Regions from separate parts of the Roseateles amylovorans genome, predicted to be linked through region 3. Evidence: riboswitches for the same ligand, from Rfam matches in the RefSeq annotation. Region 3 holds a riboswitch; each other region holds the start of a gene.

Region 1 (4,797 bases), 2.2 Mb from region 3:
CGGTAGACCGTCGCGCCGGCGCTGCTGTTGCCGGACTGCCAGTTCAGACCCAGCTCGACGCTGCGGCCTTCCTCGGGCTGCAGGCTGCGCACGCCGTAGCCGGGATAGTCCAGGTCATTGAAGGTGGGCGCGCGGAAGGTGGTGCCGGCCACGGCACGCAGCTTCAGCGTGCTGGACAGGGCATAGCTGGCGCCCAGGCTGCCGGTGGTGTTGCCACCGTAGATCGAGTTGTCGTCGCTGCGCAGGCTGGCCTCCACGCCCGCGGCGCCGAACTGGCCGGTGTAGCCGGCGAAGACCGCATTGTTGGTGCGCTTGTCATTGGCAAGGTAGACGGTGCTCTGCGCCTTCTCGCGCAGGTGTTCATAGGCGAGCAGCAGTTGCTGGCCCGGCGCGAAGCGCAGCGTGTTCTGCCAGCTGATCTGGTCGCGATCGGTCTTGAAACGGTCGACGAGTTGGCCGCCGGAGGACAGATCGTCGGTGCTCTTGGCCACTTGCAGCTGCGTGGTCCAGAGCAGCGACAACTGGCCCCGGTAGTCGGCGGTGACCGTGCGCGTGGTCAGGCGGTTGCGGAAGTCCGCCGACGGATCCACGCTAAAGTCCGGCCGGTAATCGGCACCGTCGTACTGCGCATTCAGTTTGCTCTGGATGAAGGAGACACCCACATGGTGGCCTTCGGCCGGTGTGAAGCCCAGGCGCGCGCTGCCGACGGTGCGGCCATAACCGTCCTTGTCCGGGTTGTAGTTGCCGAACTGGTCGTTGGGTCGGATGGCGGTCCGGCCGTGGCTGGTCTCGCGACTGAGTCCGGCCGCATAGTCGAAGCCGCCTTGTGCGCCGCTGAGGCCGAAGCTGCCTTCACGGGAGCGGTCCTCGCCGACGGCGGCATAGCCCGTGACATTGAACGCGCCCTGGCCCTTCCTGGTGAAGACCTGGATCACGCCGCCGACCGCATCGGCGCCGTACAGGCCGGACGCCGGACCGCGCAGCACTTCGATGCGGTCGATCTGCGACAGGCTCATCGCCTCCAGCGCGGTCTGCCCCAGCGTGGCCGAGCCGACCCGAACCCCGTCGATCAACACCACGGTGCTGTTGCTGCTGGCGCCACGCACGAAATAGCCGGTCGTCTGGCCGGGTCCGCCGTTGCGCAGCAACTGGACACCGGCGTAGCGCTGCAGCACATCGGCCAGGCTGGCGGTGCCGCTGTCGCGCAGGGTGGCGGTGTCGATCAGCACCACGTCGGCGATGGCGTCGCGCAGGGGTTGCGCTTCACGCGTGCCGGTGACCACCACCGGATCGATGCGGGTCTGCGCGAAGGCAGTGGGCAGGGCAGGGGCCGTGATCAGGACGAGCAGGGCAGCGTTCGCGGTGGCGCGAAGATGGAAGGAGGACATGGGTACGGCGGTACATCAAACGGCAGGACGGCCGCTTCCCCGCGGCCGCATGCGACAAGGACCTGGCCGCGCCAAGGCGCGGGCGGTCCGCCTGTTGGCCGGTATCCGGGCTGTCGGAAGATGAACCCGTGTTGCCTTCCCGGACGGATCGTCCAGTGGTCTCAGACACGTGCCGCAGGCGATGACGCACATCACCCGCCTTCCGCTTACCGTTGCGGGGGCAGCTCAGGTGGGGGTCGAGGCCATGCCTGGCGCGACCCTTCCTGATTCCCGTTGAACTGCGCCGGCGGAGGGCCGGGCGCGAGCACCAACGGCGCGGATCATATCGGGTTCGCCGAGGCGCCCGTGCGGGCTTGCCAGCCCTGTCGGCCGGGTTGCCTAGCACTTCAAGGCGCTCAAGGCCATTGGGGACGGACGCCGCAAGCGCTGGAAACGGCACGGCTGTGCGGGTCGCGCCCGGCCGACAGCACCGGAAGCAGGCGGGGAACGCCCTCGGGCGGCGCGGAGCGTCTACAGTTCGGGGCCCGGGCGCCTGGCGGACGCTGCCCCGGATCGGTTCCGGCTCCGGCCCGATCGATCCGGGGACGACAGGTCTGACAATGCCTGTCCTGCGGCCTGTGCTTCAGGGCACCGGGCCTCGGACTTGCCAAGCCGCGGACGCTGCCCGGCGCGACAGCCGCTCTTCGGAACGCTGGCGCCGTCGCACCTCGAAACCGGGCCCTCTGCGGTCCGGCCCCATAATCGCGACCCCCGGCAACGGGATCCTGATACCTAGATGGAAATCTGATGAACAAAAGTGAACTGATCGAAAGCATCGCCACCAAGAGCGGCGTGACCCGCGCAGTGGCCGCCTCCACCCTGGACGCGACCCTGGAGACCATCACCGAGGCGCTGGCCGCCGGCGATTCGATCGCCCTGGTGGGCTTCGGCACCTTCAAGGTCGGCGATCGCGCTGCCCGCACCGGCAAGAACCCGGCCACCGGCGAAGTGCTGGAAATCCCGGCGTCCAAGGCCGCCAAGTTCACCGCCGGCAAGGCGCTGAAGGATGCGGTGAACAAGTAAGCCGCTTGCGGTCGAGCGGCGCCCGGCGCCTCGCCCTGCGGCGAGCGCAGCCGGTGTCGCCCGCTCCAGCAATGAAAAAAACGCCCGACGCTGCGAAGCGCCGGGCGTTTTTTCATGGGCCTCGGTCATGGACATGACCGCCACCCAAGCCACCACGACTACGACCACGACCACCTTCGGCAGCGGTCGCTGCCCGACGGTTCTGAACGGGCACTGTGTCGCGCGGTGGCGCCACGGGGCAATGCCCCGCTTCGGGGTCACTTCTTCTTCATGTGCTCCGCACCATAGGCCTTGATCTGTTGCAGCGTGACGGCACCGGACTTGGTGGTGTCGATCTCGTCGAACCGTTTGGCCACGCGGGGCATGCCGGCCTCGGCTTCCGCCTTGGTGAGCTTGCCGTCGTGGTCCTTGTCGGCTGCGGCAAAACGCGCGTCCAGTTGCTGGGCCGCCTTCGCCGCCTTGCTGTCTTGCGCATGGGCGGGGGCGGCGGCGGTCATGGCGAGCGCAGTGACGAGTGCGACACCGAGGGAAGTCAGAACGGATGTCATGGATCGGTCTCAGGGAGGGTTGCGATGCCCGTAGGCTAGGGCACCAACCGCGTCGTCGCTGAAAAGATTTGTCAACCGATGGCGTGGGGTTGGCAAAGTTGCGGAAGCAAGCTCACGCCGCCATCAGCGGCCACCACAGCACCAGCACCCCCTGCACGCAGATCCAGCCCCACAGCAGGCAGACCGCTTCCCGGGTCGCATGCTGGCGCGGGCGCAGCATGCCGTGACCGATGCGGGCGGCCAGGAAGGCCGCCAGCATCGCCGCCACGCCCAGATGGATGCCTTGCAGCCCATGCAGCGCGGCCAGGGTGCCAGTCCAGGCGTCCAGCGTCGGTGGCCGCTCGGCGGGCCAGGCGGTGGAGAGCCCCCACAGGAACGCGATCGCCGCCAAACCGAACGCCGGTAGCAACAGCAGCGCGCGCCATCGCGCCACCGGCGCGCGACGTGCACCCCAGCCGGCCACGCACACCAGCACCAGGCTCAGCAGGTAGGCCAGCGACTGCCCTCCCAGGCTGCCCGTCGACGCCATCGCCACGCCCGGCGGTGGGCAGACCTCGAGCGCCATCGCCACATGCAGGTGGGCGAAGGCCATCGAGGCAAAGATGCTGGCCTCCACCACGATCAGGATCACCACGCCCCAGAACGAGGGCGCCTGCCAGCCGGTGGCACCCAGCGGCAGGAGGATGCCGTCCGCCACCTCGGCATCGTCGAAGGGCGGTGCGCGGTCGGTGCGCCACAGCCAGCACCACAGTGCCACCAGGGCGACCACGCCGCCGGTGACCGTGCCGGCGACGCTCTTGACCGTCATCAGCAGGAAGAAGGCCGCCGTGCCCAGCGCGGCGAGCACCGGCCAGAGACTGTCGCCCGCCAGCACCGCCACCCGCAACGGACGGGCACTGACCGGGCTGGTGAGCAGCGTCTCCCGTCCGCCGGTGACCGTGCCCGGCAGCCAATGGGCGCCGGCATGCACCTCCTGGTGCAGCGAGGGTTGATCCCACAGCGGCTCGTGGTGGCTGACCTGCGGAATGCTGCGGGTGCCGTAGTTCTCGGAGGGCAGCCACTCCAGCGTCGGCGAATCCCAGGGGTCGCCATGGTCCAGCTCGGGGCCGATCTGGCTGCGGACCAGATCGATCACGAACAGCAGCACGCCGGCCGCCACCACCACCGCGCCCACGGTGGACAGCAGATTGGGCAGTTCCAGGCCCAGGCCGGCGTCGTAGGTGTGCACCCGGCGCGGCATGCCCAGAATGCCGGCGATGTGCATCGGAAAGAAGGCGAGGTTGAAGCCGCCGAAGATCAGTCCGAACACCCAGCGGCCGAGGCGCTCCGACAGCGGCCGCCCGCGCCACACCGGCAGCCAGTGATAGAGCGCGGCAAACATCGGCAGCACCATGCCGCCGATCAGCACATAGTGGAAATGGCCGACCACGAAATAGGTGTCGTGCACCTGCCAGTCCACCGGCAGCAGCGCCAGCATCACGCCGGTCAGGCCGCCCAGCACGAAGGCCACGAGAAAGCCGATCAGGAACCAGGTGGCGGTGGTCCATCGCAGCCGGCCGCGCCACAGCGTGCCGATCCAGGCGAACACTTGCAGCGCGCCCGGCACCGCGATGGCCACGCTGAAGATCGACACCAGGCTCATGCCCAGTCCGCCCAGCCCGGCGGTGAACATGTGATGCGCCCACAGCAGGAAGCTCACCACGCCGATGCCGCACAGCGCCACCACCACCGCATGGCGACCCACCAGCGAGGTCCGCGCCAGCGCCGGCACCATCGTCGAGACCAGACCCGCCGCCGGC
Region 2 (4,797 bases), 2.1 Mb from region 3:
GCAGGCCGGCGGCATTGCGCTGGCCCACCATGATGACCTGCGGGTCGGCGCGCACGATGGTTTCCGGATTGAGCTTGGGGAAGGGCCCCAGCGCCGGCGGCAGGATGTTTTTCGCGCCCAGCCGCGTCAGGATCTCGCCGATGAAGGAGGTGCTGCCCGCGCCGTACGGCCCGGCATCGACCTCGTAATAGACGCTCAGCCCGCGGGCGGCCGCAGGCAGGGAGGCGGCGCTTTGGGTGATGTGGCCGTCGATGCGGTTCCAGAGGCGGCGTGCCTCGTCCTGGCGGTTGAGCACCTGACCGACCTTGCCCAGCACCCGCTGCACATCGTTCAGGCTCTTGGGCTCCAGGGCGATGACCTGGATGCCCAGCGATTCCAGCCGGTCGATGACCCGGGCCGAGATCCCGAGCAGCACCACATCGGGCTTCAGCGCGATCAGCATCTCGATGGCGGTGTCATCCAGTCCGCCCAGCTTGGGAAGGGTCTGCACCCGCGCCGGGAAGTTGGAGAACCGGTCCACGCCGACCAGCTTGTCGCAGTCGCCGAGGTCGCAGACGGTCTCGGTCAGCGAGGGCAGCAGGCTGACGATGCGCCGGGGCGTGTCGGCCAGGGTGATGGTGTGGCCGCGATCGTCCTTGACCGAGATCGGGGCCGCGTGGGCGGCGTTGAAGGTCGACAGCGCCAGGAGCGCGACCCAGGCGGCCGCCACCGGGGCGGCGATCGATCGGGCGAGGGCCCGCAGGCCGGTGGGCGGCATCGACCTGTCCTTCGTGTCCTTGGTGGCCTTGGTGCTCATCGTGTCGATCGTCTCGGTCGTCTCGGTCGTGTCCATCATGTCCATCGTGCCCATCGGATTCATGCGTCGTTTTCCAGTGCGTCGCCATGGCGAGGGCGCAGCGTCGTGGGATGGGTCGGTGTTTGCCCGTCACCCGTCGCTTCGGCCAGCGCGTCCAGGTCCTGCACCGGCCGGGTCCAGGGCTGTCCCGCGACCATCAGCGTCAACTGGGCGCACTGGCGGGCCACCAATTGGTTGAGCCGGCCCAGTTCGTCCACATAGGCGCGCACTTCGCGCCCCATCGGCATCACGCCCCAGCCGACCTCGTTGGAGACGAACACCACCGGCGACGCCAGCGTAGGCAGCAGCCGCTGCAGGTCGGCGCATTCGCCGCGCCAGTCGTCCCAGCGGGGCTCGCCATGCATCGGCATCAGCCAGTTGGTCAGCCACAAGGTGAGGCAATCCACCACCAGCAGGCGGTCGGGCGAGGCGCTGCGCTGCAGGGCCTCGGACAACTGCAGCGGCGCTTCGACGGTGTCGAATCCCGCCGGACGGTCTGCGCGGTGACGGGCGATGCGCTCGCGCATTTCGTCGTCATGCGCCTGGGCGGTGGCAATGACCGCCACGCGACGCGATCCGCCGGCCATCCAGCGCTGCGCCAGTCGCTCGGCCTGGCGCGACTTGCCACTGCGTTGACCGCCGACGATGAGGTGATGCGCAGCCATTCGGCCTCTCCTGCACGGCGCTTCGGCGCCGTTTGATGTCATGCCCGTGGGGATGGTCGGCGCGGTCGGCACTGACAGGCCTGCGCGCTGACCACCGTCCGTCGCCATGGGCGGTCAGAGCGACGGTGAATAGCGCAACATCACGAACCAGGTCCGCGGTGCCTGCGCATAGTTGTTGGCGGTCATGTAGCGGCGGTCGAACAGGTTGTCGACATTCAGCTGCAGCCGCCAGTCCTTGGCGATGCTGTAGCGGGCGTCGAGATTCCACAATCCGTAGCCGCCCAGGCGGGTGGTGTTGGCCGCGTTGTCCCACCGCGAGCCGGAACCCTGCCAGGTGGCGCCAAAGGCCCAGTCCGGCAGCGGGGTTGGCTGGAAATCAGCGCGCACGCTACCGAACCGTTTCGCGCGCCGCTGCAGGGTTTTGCCGGTGCTGTCGTCGGTGGGATCGCTGAAGTCCAACTGCCCGCTCAGGCCCACCGGTCCCAGTTGGGCGCCTGCTTTCAAGCTGGTGCCTTGCAGCGTGGCGCGCGCGACGTTGCCGTAGCAGCCGACGGTCGACCGACAGGTGCCCGCCGCGCCGAAGGCGATCAGGTCGCTGACGCGGTTGTGATAGGTGGTGATGGCGGCATTCAAGTCGCCCTGTTCCCAGGCCAGTCCGATCTCCCGGTTGTGGCCGCGCTCAGCGCGCAACGGCGCCACACCGGGCAGGCTCAGGTTCGGGCCGTAGACGCTGCCCATCTGATAGAGCGTCGGCGCACGGAAGGCGTTGCCGGCAGCGGCGGTGACGCGCCATCCGGCACCCAGCCGGTAGCCTGCGGCCAGCGTGCCGGTGTTGATGCGGCCGAAGTCGCTGTCGTCGTCATGCCGGCCATGGGCCTGCAGGCTGAAGGCGCCCGCGCTCAGCAGGTAGCTCAGTCCGATGGCGTCATCGTGCCGCTCATCGCTGCCCGCCGGCACCAGGGCGGTGTTGTCCAGACGGTCTTCGCGGCGCTCGACCAGCGCATTGATCTGGTGGCGCTCGTCGAGCTTGTAGAAGCCCTGCAGCGTCGCGGTTCGGATGCGGGTCTTGCTCAGATAGGGCGACGAGGGCTTGGTCTCCAGCGTCTGGCGCGATTCGGCCACATCGAGCTGGGTCGACAGCGCCGGGGACCACTGGCCGCTCCAGCCCGCGCGTGCGGCTTCGCTGGTGGTCAGGGTGCGGTCGTCGGCGTTCTTGCCGGCGTCGTAGCCGCTGTCGGTGCGGCTCTTCAGGCCGACCACTTCCAGCCGATGCCCGGCCGCGATCTGACCGCCCAGGCGCAGGCTGGCGCTGTAGTTGCGCCAGCCGTCCTTGTCCGGTTGGTAGCTGGTGCTCTTGGCATTGGTGAAGCCGTTGAAGCCGGTGCCTCGATCGCCGCTGAGCGAGGCCGCGTAATCGAAGCGGCGGTCGCCACCGGAGACCCCGATGTCGGCCTTCACCTGACCCAGGTTGCCGGCGCCCACGCCCATGTCCAACTGGGTGCGGCCGCTGCCCTTGCGGGTGAAGATCTGCACCACGCCGCCGATGGCGTCGGAGCCGTAGAGCGCGCTGGCCGGGCCCTTGAGCACTTCCACGCGCTCGATCTGCGAGAGCGGCAGGTTCTGCCAGTCGGCGCCGCCGGTGGATTGCGACTCCACGCGCACGCCGTCGATCAGCACGATGGTGTGGCGGGATTCCGCGCCCCGCACGAACAGCGAGGTGTTGGTGCCGGGACCACCGTTGCGGGTCATCTCCACGCCCGCACGGTTGCGCAGCAGGTCGGCGACATTGCCGTAGCCCTGGCGTTCGATGTCCGCGCGGTTGAGGACCGTGAGGTCGCCCAGCACGTCGGCCAGACGCATCGGGCTGCGGGTGCCGGTGACGGTGACCTCATCCAGCTGGCCCAGCGGGCGTGTGCCGGTGGCCTCCGACGAGATGGCGGCCAGGGCGATCGACCCGGTGCCAAGGAAGAGCGAGGTGGTCAGGACGGCCGAGGCCAGCGCCGACGGCGTGTGGACGAGCAGCGATCGGGCGCGAGGCCGGATGCGCGAGACAGGGGAGATCATGAGGAAAGCCAACGACGATCCAGGCGCCAGCTTCCCCGCAGGCACCTGTGACACGACACGGCATCGGGTGATGGCGTGTCTCCTGTTGGCCGGTATCCGGGCTGGTGGCGCGATGCCTGTGTCCTTCCCAGCGCGCGAGCGCCAGTGGACGTGGGGACAGGCATTGCCGGCTCGATGCCGAGGTCGCCATACCGTGTGTGTCAGGCCGGGGCATCACGGCTGCGCGTCCATCCAGCGGAAGCGGGCAGGTGATGTCCATGCGGCACACAGACAGGGATGGAGGCGTCGGATCGTGGCCAGCGACCACTTACCGTTGCGGGGACAGCTCAGGTTGGCTGACGAATCGACGAGACGTCGGCTTCCTGATTCCCGTTTAACTGCACAGGCGCAATGCCTGCACGAGCACCAACGAGGCGCATTCTAGCGGGGGTGGGGTCCGCAGATGCCGCTCGCGTCAAGCGTCGGGACCGGAGAGCACCGGCCGCGGGGGCGGTGACGGCTTGGGAAGCTTGGGCGGCTTCAGGGGCGATGCTGGGCTGTTCGGGTCCTTGGGCTTGGGCGTGGGATCTGTGGGCGTGGGATCTTTCGGTTGGGGATCCTTCGGCTTGGGGGGCTTGGGATCCTTCGGTGGGCGCTTTTTGGGATCTTTTGGCTTGGGCAGCGCCTTGCCGGCGGCAGATGCCATGGCAGACGGTGCGGCGATCCCATCGCGGATGGCGCTGGGCGATGCCGATCGTCGCGCTTCGAATTCCGCGCGCTGGCGCCGCAATTGTTCGGCGTCGCGTGCTTCGCTGGTCGCACGGCGCTGGGCCGCTTGGCGTTGGTCGGGCGTGACCCGGTCCTCCGGCAGTGGGACGGCGCGGCCGGCGGCCTCGGCCGGGCACGGCGTGTCACGCAAGTCCTGACCCTGCGGGCCGCATCGAAAGTAGGTGGTGAGGCCGGAGGTGGCGCGGGCGGGCGGCTTTGTTCGTGCCGCTGGCGCGGCGGAGGGCGGCGTCTCCATCAGCTCGTCCGCGGTGGCCGAGACCGCCGCATCCGTCATCACCAGCAGCCCCACCAGAACACCGAGCGAGATCGTCCGAAAGAGCAGGGCGGGTCGCTGGCGGTGCATGGGGGCCTCAGGTGTCAGAGCGGCCGTTGCCGGTCGCCGAGGGAGGGCCGGCGACCGCAGCCGAGGGCGCTGGCGGTGTGCCGCTTGATTCACCGGCGGGCGCACCGAGCGGCGCACTCACC
Region 3 (4,797 bases):
GCCATGATCGACGGCATGGCCAGCGGCAGCGTCACCTTCACCAGCATCTGCCACGGCGAGGCGCCATAGGCGCGGGCCGCTTCGATGAGGTCCGGCCGCACCTGCCGCAGGCCCAGACTGGTCAGCCGCGCCAGCGGTGCCAGGGCGAACACGATGGTCACGATGACGCCCGGCACATTGCCGATGCCGAACAGCATCACCACCGGCACCAGGTACACGAAAGCGGGTGTGGTCTGCATGGCATCGAGCAGCGGACGCATCACCCGCTCGGCCCGATCGCTGCTGGCCAACAGCACGCCCAGCGGCAGACCGACCAGCAGACAGAACAGCAAGGAGGTCAGCACCAGCGACAGGGTCACCATCGCCTCCGGCCAGATGCCCAGGGCCGCCACGACCAGCAAGGCCGCCACGGTGCCGATGGCCAGCTTGCGCCCGGCGAATTGCCAGGCCAGCAGGCCGATCAGCGCGATCATGGCCAGCGCGGGCAGGCCGTTGAGCAAGGCCTGGATCTGGTTCAAGGTCGCATCGATGGGCAGCCGGATCCCCTGGAAGAAGGGGCGGAAGTGGGCGACGACCCAGCCCAGGCCGTGATTGATCCAGTCCTCGACCGGCAAGGCGCCGTTCCACAACTGTTGAAGAGGGAAGCCGGTGGCGCTGGCGGCCGTGTCGCCGAGCCCGGCAGCCCCGTGGGCGGGGGCGTCCAGCCAGGTGAAGGACCCGCTCGCGTCGGCCGCGTGGGACATGGCTTCCCACGGATCGATCTCGCCGGGCGATGGCTGGGCCGGCGCGACGCCGGCGGAGAAGGCCTCAGACGAGGCGTTGGGCAAGGGCTCGGAGAAGGTGTCGGGCTGGGCGCCGGCCTGTGTGTGGTTCAGGGTGTGGTTCAGGGTGTGGGTCAGGGCGTCGGACGCCGCGAGCTCGACCGGCTGTGGGGTGTCATTCATCGGGGGGGCTCCTCGGATCAATGGGCAGCGGCTGCAGCGGGCTGCGCAGACGTCTCGATGGGTGACGGTGGCGCGGTCTCTGTTCGGTGGTAAGGGTCGGTGGGTGGCGGGGACTCGATCGGTGGGGTGTCCCGGTCCAGGAACTTCAGCAGCGTGGTCTTGCTGATGGCGCCGCGGAAGCGGCCGTCCTCGTCCACCACCGGCACCGCGCAGCGGGACTGGGCCACCTGGCCGACCAGGCCCGCCACCGGCGCATCGGCGGCGATGGCGGCCAGATCCGGCAGGAAGGCGCGGCGCAAGCCCAAGGGCCCGACATGGCCGTCCAAAGCGGCGCGCAGCGTGTCGGCCGAGACGGTTCCCAGATAACGACGCTGCGGGCTCACCACATAGGCGAACTCGCGGTCCTGGTCCTCCAACTGCTTGAGCGCCGCGCGGGCGCCTCGGTCCTGATGCTCGGAGACGACGACCAGCGGCTGGCGCGCAATGTCGGCCGCCTTGAAGACGGCGGCTGCATCCACGCCCCGCACGAAACTGCGGACAAAGTCATCGGCCGGATCGCGCAGGATCTCATCGGGCGTGCCGACCTGCACCACCCGGCCGTCCTTCATGATCGCGATGCGGTCGCCGATGCGCATCGCTTCATCCAGATCGTGGGAGATGAACACAATGGTGCGGCGACGGACCTGCTGCAGCCGCAGCAGCTCCGATTGCATCTCGGTGCGCACGATCGGGTCCAGCGCGGAAAAGGCCTCGTCCATCAGCAGCACCGACGGGTCCGCCGCCAGCGCGCGCGCCAAGCCGACGCGCTGCTGCATGCCACCGGAGAGTTCGTCCGGATAGCTGTCGCCCCATCCGGTGAGCCCCACCTGGGCTAGGGCCTCGTCGGCCAGTCGAAGGCGGTCGTGCTTGCCGGCGCCCGCGAGTTCCAGGCCGAAGGCGGTGTTCTCGCGCACTGTCATGTGCGGCATGAGGGCGAAGGACTGGAACACCATGCTGATGTCCTTGCGGCGCAGGGCACGTAGTGCGGCATCGCTGTGGGTGTTGATGTCATGGCCATCGATCACGATGCGGCCCGCGCTGGGCTCGATCAGCCGGTTGAGCAGACGGACCAGGGTGGACTTGCCGGAACCCGACAGGCCCATGATCACGAAGATCTCGCCGGGCTGGATCTCGAAGCTGGCATCGAACACGCCGATCGATTGACCGGTGCGCGCCAGGATCTCCTGCTTGCTCACGCCCTGGCGCACGAGCGCCAGGGCGTCGTCGGGCCGGTCGCCGAAGACCTTGAAGACGTGGTCGATGAGAATGCCTTTGGCCATGTGCGGAGCTCCTTTGCGTGCAGCGATGACGGTCTCGCCGTCGGCTCAGTGGCGCGACAGGCGAGGATCACGCCAGGAACCGATGCGGCGGACCGAAGGCCGGCATGCGAGGTCCGACGAGCGGCGCATGCGACAGGCCTCGGCAGGCCGAAGGGGCTGCAGGCGGGCACTGACGACGAGAGGACGAGACCAGTCCCCGCCGGCGACTTCATTCACAGACGGCGGGCCTGGTCGAGGGGCGCCGCCTGGACGAGCCTGGCGTGGCAATGGGGCCGGGCGAACCGGCCGGAGATGCCGGGGATGTAGAGACAAGCCCGGCGGCGTGAGACCTGCACCGCGACGTGATTCGAACGATCAGCGAGTAGTGCGAGGGCGATCAAGGGTCGGTGTGACACACCGTCTCATGGCGTCTTGATCGGCGAGAGAGGCGACACCTTAATCGCCATGCGGGCCTGGGGTCAACCCGAACGGGCGCATGACGCCCAACGAGGCCGCCACCACCCCACCTCGATGCGGTTAACATGCGCTCCGCCTTGGGTGCGTTCCGTCCTGCCGGACGAAACGTTAAACGGGAAACCGGTGACGCTGTGATCCACAGCCATTCCGGTGCAGCCCCCGCTGCTGTAAGCCAGACGACCCTGCAACCAGCCACTGTGATCCGTCACGGGAAGGCGCAGGGAAGGACGATGGCGAGCCAGAATACCGGCCCGATGGCGAGTGTCAGCACCATTCCCCGGGGCGAGGGAAGCCGCTGTCGGCGCCGCGTGGCCAGCTCCTGGCCGTCTCCGTGCTGATGTCGCGTCAATAGCCCTGTCGATTGGTGGTGAGTTCAACCATTCGACGGGAGGTATCGAATGCACATCATGGAGGGCTTCCTGCCTTTCACGCATGCGCTGGCATGGACGGCAGCGTCCGCGCCCTTTCTGGCCTGGGGCCTGCACTCGGTGAGCCGCACCCTGCGGTCGCATCCGGAGCAACGCATGCTCTTGGGCGTCAGCGCCGCCTTTGCGTTCCTGCTGTCCGCACTCAAACTGCCGTCGGTGACCGGCAGTTGCTCGCATCCGACCGGCGTCGGTCTGGGCGCCTTGCTGTTCGGTCCTGCGGCCATGGTGCCGGTCGGCTTCGTGGTGCTGCTGTTCCAGGCGCTGCTGCTCGCGCATGGCGGCCTGACCACGCTGGGCGCGAACGTGTTCTCAATGGCCATCGTCGGTCCCTTCGTCGCCTATGGCGTGTTCCGCCTGGGCTGCGCACTGGGTCTGACGCGCAGCATGGCGGTGTTCCTCGCAGCCTGCCTGGGCGATTTGTCCACCTATGTGACGACCTCCGTGCAACTGGCGCTGGCCTTCCCGGATCCGGTGGGCGGCGTGCTGCTGTCGTTCGAGAAATTCGGCGGCATCTTCGCGTTCACCCAGGTGCCGCTGGCCATCACCGAAGGGCTGCTGACGGTGCTCGTGGTCAATGCGATGGCGCAGTTCAATGCGAACGAACTCCGCCTGATGCCGGTGCTGGCCCATCCGCGGAGGACCACGCCATGAGCCGCCGCACCTGGCTGCTGCTGACCGCCGTGGTCCTGCTGACCGCCCTGCCGCTGATCTGGGTGGGATCGCCCCCCCCGGATGCCTCCGGCGCACCGGGCGAGCTGTTCCAAGGCGCCGATGCCCGCGCGCAGCAGGCCATCACCCAAATCGCACCGGATTACCAGCCGTGGTTCAGCCCGGTGCTGGAACCGTCCAGTGGCGAGATCGCATCGTTGCTGTTTGCCTTGCAGGCGGCCTTGGGCGCCGGCGTGATCGGCTATTGGCTCGGTGTGTCGAAAGCCCGTGCGGCGATGGCCCCCAAGGACGCGACGCCGCCCGACGCGCATGCCGTGCCAGCGCCGTCGTCGAACGACACACGGGCAGACCGCAGTGATCATTGAGCGGCTGGCGTATGCCAGCCCTTGGCGCGCGGTGGCCCCATCGGCCAAGGCGATCTTCGCCGGCGGTGCCATGGCGGCTGCCTGGCTGGCACCGTCGCCGTGGATGGCGGCGGGCTTGGCGGCGCTCGTGGCCACCGTCACCGTGGCGGGAGCACGCATTCCGCTGCGCGACTATCTGCGCGTGGCCATGGCGCCGATGGGCTTCCTGATGCTGTCCTGCCTGACGATGCTGGTGACCGTGAACCCGTCGCCGGGCGCGCCCACCTGGCGGCTGGCCACCGAGATGCTGCCCCAGGTGCTGATGATTGCCACCCGCGCGATGGCGCTGTGCGCTGCGCTGCTGTGGCTGGTGCTCACCACGCCGCTGGGCGATCTGCTCGCCCTGCTGCGTCGCCTGCGATGCCCGGCGGTGCTGGCGGACCTGATGGCCGTGACCTACCGCATGCAGTCGGTGCTGGGGGACGCCTGGTCCGACGGTCTGACCGCACAACGTGCGCGACTGGGCCATGCGGGCCGCCTGCAATCACTCCGATCCACCGCACAGCTGATCAGCCAGATGGCGGTGCAGTGCTGGATGCGTGCAAGCGCGCTGCAGGCCGCCGCCGATGCCAGGAAC

The links. A riboswitch is a leader RNA that binds a small molecule or an ion and turns the genes downstream of it on or off. The one in region 3 is predicted to bind cobalamin.
Region 1: another riboswitch for cobalamin. It lies ahead of N4261_RS12975 (TonB-dependent receptor domain-containing protein); the one in region 3 lies ahead of N4261_RS03990 (energy-coupling factor ABC transporter permease).
Region 2: another riboswitch for cobalamin. It lies ahead of N4261_RS20985 (TonB-dependent receptor plug domain-containing protein); the one in region 3 lies ahead of N4261_RS03990 (energy-coupling factor ABC transporter permease).

Annotation. Positions count from the first base shown of each region.
Region 1 is NZ_CP104562.2:3,094,870-3,099,666, forward strand. Features, by position in the region: gene N4261_RS12975 (TonB-dependent receptor domain-containing protein) at 1-1,388, opposite strand, end outside; cobalamin riboswitch at 1,469-1,715, opposite strand; gene N4261_RS12980 (HU family DNA-binding protein) at 2,175-2,450, shown strand; gene N4261_RS12985 (EF-hand domain-containing protein) at 2,708-2,998, opposite strand; gene N4261_RS12990 (cbb3-type cytochrome c oxidase subunit I) at 3,111-4,797, opposite strand, start outside.
Region 2 is NZ_CP104562.2:5,075,114-5,079,910, reverse strand. Features, by position in the region: gene N4261_RS20995 (ABC transporter substrate-binding protein) at 1-757, opposite strand, end outside; gene cobU (bifunctional adenosylcobinamide kinase/adenosylcobinamide-phosphate guanylyltransferase) at 856-1,500, opposite strand; gene N4261_RS20985 (TonB-dependent receptor plug domain-containing protein) at 1,615-3,564, opposite strand; cobalamin riboswitch at 3,635-3,977, opposite strand; gene N4261_RS20980 (hypothetical protein) at 4,019-4,675, opposite strand.
Region 3 is NZ_CP104562.2:898,829-903,625, reverse strand. Features, by position in the region: gene proW (glycine betaine/L-proline ABC transporter permease ProW) at 1-944, opposite strand, end outside; gene proV (glycine betaine/L-proline ABC transporter ATP-binding protein ProV) at 962-2,263, opposite strand; cobalamin riboswitch at 2,782-2,988, shown strand; gene N4261_RS03990 (energy-coupling factor ABC transporter permease) at 3,118-3,798, shown strand; gene N4261_RS03985 (energy-coupling factor ABC transporter substrate-binding protein) at 3,795-4,181, shown strand; gene cbiQ (cobalt ECF transporter T component CbiQ) at 4,171-4,797, shown strand, end outside.